Linked DNA regions of Pelobacter seleniigenes DSM 18267. Each later gene encodes a partner of the first gene's protein in a complex. Links are inferred from orthologs where the notes say so. Each region holds a gene or a part of one and is shown in the gene's direction. Other genes may lie near its edges.

Region 1 (3,265 bases):
GGATTGAATTTGACTTATTGCAACGCACCATGAACGGGGTGCCGCTTCAGACCTTGTCGGTTGCTGACCCCTTTGCCGAGGACCCGATGCTGGAAGGGAGTGCTGCAGAGCGGCAAATCATGCTTGAGAAAGAGCTGACAAAAAAATTGCCGATTGATATTTTTTCCGAAGATCCGGCACCTGAAATTGACTAAACAGGGTGCCTCGGAATGCCGCCGATTCGGTCCAGATTGCTCACCCTTGAGGGGTTTGTCTTTCGACCGGACTAATTTAGAAAAAAACGGATAAATTTTATTTGCAAATCTCGCAAGCGCATGCTAGAAACGCAGCCTACTTCGGCTGGAAGCTTTTTGTCAAAAAGACGTCTATGCGCCAGTAGCTCAGTTGGATAGAGCAACGGACTTCTAATCCGTAGGCCGAGGGTTCGAATCCTTCCTGGCGCGCCATTTTTTGAATTGACAAGGCGTTTTTGTTTCCGTAACATGGCCGGGTTTTTCTGGTGGGTGTAGCTCAGTTGGTAGAGCACTGGATTGTGGCTCCAGATGTCGAGGGTTCAAGCCCCTTCACTCACCCCATTTAAAATGTACTATGCTCACCTTCCACGCTCAGTTAGCCCGTCAGACCGGGTGGGTATGGGGGGTGAGCATTGTTGCTTGTGGGTCATTTGCGAGAGTGGCGGAATTGGTAGACGCGCTGGTCTTAGGAACCAGTGTCTTTCGACGTGGGGGTTCGAGTCCCCCCTCTCGCACCACCTGAAGAGGCGCAGCACCCATTGGGGTTGTGTCACCAACGCAATCATTTAACCGCAGTTGTTCGATGCTTCCATCGTCAAAAATAGAAATAGGAAGGAAAAATAATGAATGTCAGGGTTGAAGAGCTGAGCTCAATTAAGAAAAAGCTGTTTATCGAAGTTCCGGAAGAGGTTGTTGCGACCGAACTGAACAATGCCTATAAGAAACTTGCCAAGACCGCAAATATCAAAGGGTTTCGTAAGGGCAAGGTGCCAAGGGCAATTCTTGAGCAGCACTATGGGCCAAAGGCTCAGTATGACGCAGTCGGCTCCCTGATAAACAACAGTCTTTATAAAGCGCTGGTTGAAAACAAGATAGAGGCGGTCTCCCAGCCGCAAGTTGTCGAATCCGGACTGATCGAGAAAGGCCAGCCTTTCAGTTACGAGGCTGAAGTTGAAGTTCGCCCTGATGTGGTTGCTAAAGACTATAAGGGGCTTGAGCTGGAAAAAGAGAAATTTTCTTTCGATGAGTCGGTCGTCGATGAGCAACTGCAACGGATGGCTGATTCCCGGGTGCAACTGGAAGTCTCCAGCCGGAAAAAAGCCCGTGAGGGAGATACGGTCATTATCGATTTTGAAGGCTTCATCGATGGGACTGCCTTCGCCAACGGGGCTGCCAAAGACTATCAGCTGGAGTTGGGTTCCAATAGCTTTATCCCCGGCTTCGAAGACCAGGTGGTCGGGATGAAGCGGGAACAGGAAAAAGATATCGAGGTCACATTCCCGGAGAGCTACGGGGCAAAAGATCTTGCTGGAAAACCAGCCGTTTTCAAGGTTGTACTGAAAGAGATCAAGGAAAAGATTGTTCCTAAAATCGATGATGATTTTGCCAAAGAGCTTGATGCGGAAAACCTTGCTGAGCTGAAAGAGCGCATTAAAAGCGACTCCATTGCACAGGAAAAACGCAGAATTGAGGGGCAACTGCAGGAAGATTTTATTACTGCCCTGATCGACAAGAACTCCTTCGATGTTCCGGAAGGGATGATCAGCAATCAGTTGATGTATATGAAGGATGATTTTTCTCAGCGCTTGCGTGCCCAGGGGATGACTCTGGAAATGCTGGGCATGAATGATGAGACTTTTGCTCAGAGCTATCGCGAAACAGCTATTAAACAGATCAAGGCTGAATTGTTGCTGGATGCGATTGCCAAACAGGAAGAGCTGAAAGTTGAAGACGAAGATCTGACCAAAAAAATGCAAGAGTTTGCTGACGAAAGCAATACTCCGCTGGAGCAGATTCAAAAATATTTCGAGAACGAGCAAGCCAAGGCTGGCCTTCGGTCTCAGCTGATGCGGGAAAACGTTTCCGCATTTGTGCTGGGAGAAGCTAAGATTACTGAAGTGGAGCCGAAACAGCCTGAAGCTGAATCGAACGAAGCGGACAATACCGAAGAAGAGGAGTCCTGATCATGAGCCTGGTGCCGATGGTTGTCGAAGATAGTGGTCGCGGGGAACGTGCCTATGATATCTACTCGCGGCTGCTCAAGGATCGGATTATCTTTCTGGGTGGTGCAATCGAAGATCATATGGCCAATCTGATCATTGCACAAATGCTGTTTCTTGAATCAGAGGATCCCGATCGGGATATCCACCTCTATGTCAATTCCCCCGGTGGGGTGGTTACGGCCGGCATGGCGATCTACGATACCATGCAATACCTCAAAGCGCCGGTCTCGACAATTTGTGTCGGCCAGGCCGCCAGCATGGGGGCCGTGCTGCTCGCTGCAGGAGCTCCTGGGAAACGTTACGCATTGCCCAACGCAAGGATCATGATTCATCAACCCCTGGGAGGCTTTCAGGGGCAGGCAACAGATATCAATATCCATGCGCAGGAAATATTGCGCATGCGTGAGACCCTGAATGGGATACTGGCAAAGCACACCGGACAGAAACTTGAAAAGATCGGGACCGATACGGAACGTGATTTTTTCATGGATAGCGCAACCGCATGCAGTTATGGTATCATCGATTCGATCGTAGAAAGAAAAAGCTAGGCTGTGGGTGAGCGGGCAACTGCTGCCCACGAATCGGTCTCCGGATCGGACGCTAGGTTTGCGGAGTCAATCGAATCAAATCAGCAAGTTGTAAGGTTCTGCCCGGAGAAGTTCAGGGGGGACTCGGCAGGTTGGTTTGGTTCTGGTCGAGTTAGCCTCTTGATTCCGGTCAGGGGACGAAATAATTGTATGGCGGAGGTGTTATAGGTGAGTCCCAAGGATGAAAACAGCCAGTTGACTTGTTCATTTTGCGGGAAATCGCAGGATGAGGTTAAAAAGCTGATTGCCGGGCCGACTGTTTATATCTGTGATGAATGTATCGAGCTGTGTAACGATATCATTGATGAAGAAGCGCGCTTGGATCAGGCGTCAGGGTCCGAGTTTAAACAATTGCCCAAACCTGCCGAAATCAAGGATATCCTTGATGAATATGTTGTCGGTCAGGAACGGGCCAAAAAAATTCTTTCCGTTGCCGTCTACA
Region 2 (3,053 bases), on another replicon or contig:
GTCCGGCAGATGCTCAGACGGGTGCAGATACGAGAGGTCGGGGATACCAACTTCCTGACCGATGATCAGGTCGATCGCTGGATCTTCGAAGAGGAAAACGATCGGGTGCAGGCTGAAGATGGCCAGCCGGCTATCGGTGAACCGATTATGCTCGGGATTACCAAGGCGTCACTGTCGACCGAGTCGTTCATCTCCGCCGCATCCTTCCAGGAGACCACCAAGGTGCTCACCCAGGCGGCCATTCAAGGGAAGGTCGATTCCCTGCGTGGGCTTAAAGAAAACGTCATTATGGGGCGTTTGATTCCTGCAGGAACCGGAGTCGCAAAATATCGTGCAGTTGAATTGAAAATACCTGAACCAGAGGTTAAAATGGAAGATCCGCTCGAGATTGATGAGTCGGATACAGAGATGCCGGAAGAGATAGATTGAATGGTTTTGAAGGCTCCGATTGCGGAGCCTTCAAACTCTGTAAATACTAATTTTTAAATAAGAAAAAATAGCTTGACAAAGGGTAGGTCGATTGATAATCTCTGCGGGTTTTTCCCCACAGAAAGGCTGTTGTTCGGCCGTATGAAACACTGATAAGGATTTGGGAGAATCTAGATGCCAACGATTAACCAACTGATTCGCAGCGGGCGCAAAAAGAAAGTCGTCAAGTCGACGGCGCCTGCGTTGAAATCTTGTCCGCAAAGACGCGGGGTATGTACGCGTGTTTACACAACGACCCCGAAAAAGCCGAACTCTGCGCTGCGGAAAGTTGCCCGGGTGCGTTTGACTAACGGAATTGTTGTGACCTCGTATATTCCTGGCGTGGGACACAATCTGCAAGAGCACTCCGTGGTGCTGATTCGTGGTGGCCGGGTTAAGGATTTGCCTGGTGTCCGCTACCATATTGTCCGTGGTACTCTTGACCTTGCCGGAGTTAAGGATCGCAAGCAGGGTCGTTCGAAATATGGCGCTAAGCGCCCTAAGTGATTTAGTCTGAGGAAGAGGACGTTATGCCCAGAAGAAGAGAAGTCCCAAAGCGGGTCATTCTGCCGGATCCTAAGTATGGGGATCTGCTGGTTGCGAAATTTGTCAACAATGTCATGGTTGACGGAAAAAAGAGTACTGCTGAGCACATTGTTTACGGTGCTTTTGATCTGGTCGCCGAGCGGACCGGGAATAACCCGCTGGAAGTGTTCAAGACTGCCATGGATAACGTGCGCCCGGTTCTTGAGGTTAAGTCACGTCGTGTTGGTGGGTCCACCTACCAGGTTCCTGTCGAGGTTGCTCCTTCACGGCGCACTGCGCTGGCAATGCGTTGGTTGGCTATTTATGCGAAGGCTCGTAGCGAGAAGACCATGCGCGAGCGGTTGGCGGGTGAGTTTGTAGATGCCTTCAACAACCGTGGTGCTGCCGTTAAGAAGCGCGAAGATACGCACCGTATGGCAGAAGCTAACAAGGCTTTTGCGCATTATCGCTGGTAGATCAGTCGTTCAGGTTAGGAGAAAAACGTGGCTCGCAAGGTTGCTCTAGAAAAAACTCGTAATATCGGTATTATGGCTCACATTGATGCCGGTAAGACCACAACGACTGAACGTATCCTGTTCTATACGGGGATCTCACATAAAATTGGTGAGGTGCATGACGGTGCAGCGACTATGGACTGGATGGAGCAGGAGCAGGAGCGTGGTATTACCATCACCTCAGCTGCGACGACCTGTTTCTGGAAGGACCATCGGGTCAATATTATTGACACTCCTGGCCACGTAGATTTTACCATCGAAGTCGAACGCTCGCTGAAGGTTCTTGATGGGGCTGTTGCTGTCTTCTGTTCTGTTGGTGGTGTTGAGCCGCAGTCGGAAACGGTTTGGCGGCAGGCTGACAAGTATCATGTTCCGCGGATCGCCTTTATTAATAAGATGGATCGTATTGGCGCCAACTTTAATCGCGGTGTTGATATGATTCGTGAGCGATTGGGTGCCAATCCGCTGCCGTTGCAGTTGCCGATTGGTGCCGAAGAGAACTTCCGTGGGCTTGTCGATCTGGTGACCATGGAAGCGATTGTCTGGGACGATGAGTCGATGGGTGCCAAATTTGAAGTCATCGATATCCCCGAAGATATGGTTGATGATGTCGAGATGGCGCGCGAGGCCCTGCTGGAAGAGATTTCTGGCAACGACGAAGAGTTGATGGAGAAATATCTTGGTGGTGAAGAGCTGACCGTCGACGAGATCAAGGCGGCGATTCGCCGGGGGACGAAGAATATTGAGTTCTGTCCCGTACTTTGTGGTAGCGCTTTTAAAAATAAAGGTGTGCAGACGCTGTTGGATGCGGTGGTTGATTATATGCCCTCTCCGCTGGACGTTCCTGCTATTAAAGGGGTTAATCCTGATAACGGCGAAGAGCTTGAGCGGCCCGCTTCCGATAGCGAACCCTTTGCTGCTTTGGCCTTTAAGATTATGACCGACCCCTTTGTTGGTCAGCTGAGCTTCTTTCGGGTGTATTCGGGGGTTGCCGAGTCTGGAACGTCTGTCCTCAACTCGACCAAAGGTAAGAAGGAGCGTTTCGGTCGTTTGTTGAAGATGCACGCTAATAAGCGTGAAGAGATCAAGCAGGTTTATGCTGGTGATATCGCTGCTGCGGTCGGTTTGAAGCACACTACTACTGGTGATACTTTGTGTGACCCGGATAAGCCGTCGCTGCTTGAGTCGATGGAATTCCCTGAACCGGTTATTCACTTGTCGGTTGAGCCGAAGACCAAAAGCGATCAGGAAAAGATGGGTGTTGCTCTGGGTAAGTTGCTGTCTGAGGATCCGTCCTTGAGGGTGCGGACCGATGAAGAAACTGGTCAGACCATTCTTTCCGGGATGGGCGAGCTGCATCTTGAGATCATTGTTGACCGGATGAAGCGCGAGTTCAAGGTTGAGTGTAATGTTGGCGCTCCGCAGGTTGCTTATCGTGAATCGATCACTAAATCGGTCGAAGTGCAAGGCAAGTTTGTCCGCCAGTCCGGTGGCCGTGGTCAGTATGGCGATTGTTGGTTGCGTCTTGAGCCGGGCGAACCTGGT

The links.
Region 2: the proteins of tig (region 1) and rpsG are in contact, whole or in part, in a crystal structure (PDB 3GTY), measured with the Thermotoga maritima proteins. The link is inferred for Pelobacter seleniigenes DSM 18267 from one-to-one orthologs. Residues at the interface, in WP_004081061.1 of Thermotoga maritima: Glu122, Val124, Val129, Leu130, Tyr133, Glu188, Gly259, Ile262, Tyr263, Glu266, Ser270, Glu273, Gln274, Glu277, Arg308, Gln311, Ile312, Ser315, Tyr316, Glu325, Arg329, Arg336, Leu363, Phe366, Trp367, Arg373, Leu377, Arg381, Leu384, Glu387; in WP_004081843.1 of Thermotoga maritima: Lys34, Lys52, Lys55, Glu59, Arg62, Gln63, Glu66, Asn67, Lys69, Val71, Arg95, Ala109, Lys110, Lys111, Gly112, Arg113, Pro114, Glu117, Glu121, Ile124, Ala125, Tyr127, Asn128, Asn129, Thr130, Gly131, Lys135, Asp139, Arg142, Met143.

What each region holds. Positions count from the first base shown.
Region 1 is NZ_JOMG01000005.1:108,867-112,131, forward strand. Bases 82-3,026 are described here. They hold tig (trigger factor), read left to right. Parts: upstream 82-856; coding sequence 857-2,197; downstream 2,198-3,026. Other genes in these bases: N909_RS0121745 (hypothetical protein), read left to right, coding at 82-194; clpP (ATP-dependent Clp endopeptidase proteolytic subunit ClpP), read left to right, coding at 2,200-2,784; clpX (ATP-dependent Clp protease ATP-binding subunit ClpX), read left to right, coding at 2,992-3,026. Also shown: more of N909_RS0121745, read left to right, coding at 1-81; more of clpX, read left to right, coding at 3,027-3,265. UniProt on the Bacillus subtilis protein: Involved in protein export. Acts as a chaperone by maintaining the newly synthesized protein in an open conformation. Functions as a peptidyl-prolyl cis-trans isomerase.
Region 2 is NZ_JOMG01000002.1:80,608-83,660, reverse strand. The notes cover bases 1-2,733. They hold rpsG (30S ribosomal protein S7), read left to right. Parts: upstream 1-998; coding sequence 999-1,469; downstream 1,470-2,733. Other genes in these bases: fusA (elongation factor G), read left to right, coding at 1,497-2,733; rpsL (30S ribosomal protein S12), read left to right, coding at 604-975; rpoC (DNA-directed RNA polymerase subunit beta'), read left to right, coding at 1-429. In the rest of the region: more of fusA, read left to right, coding at 2,734-3,053.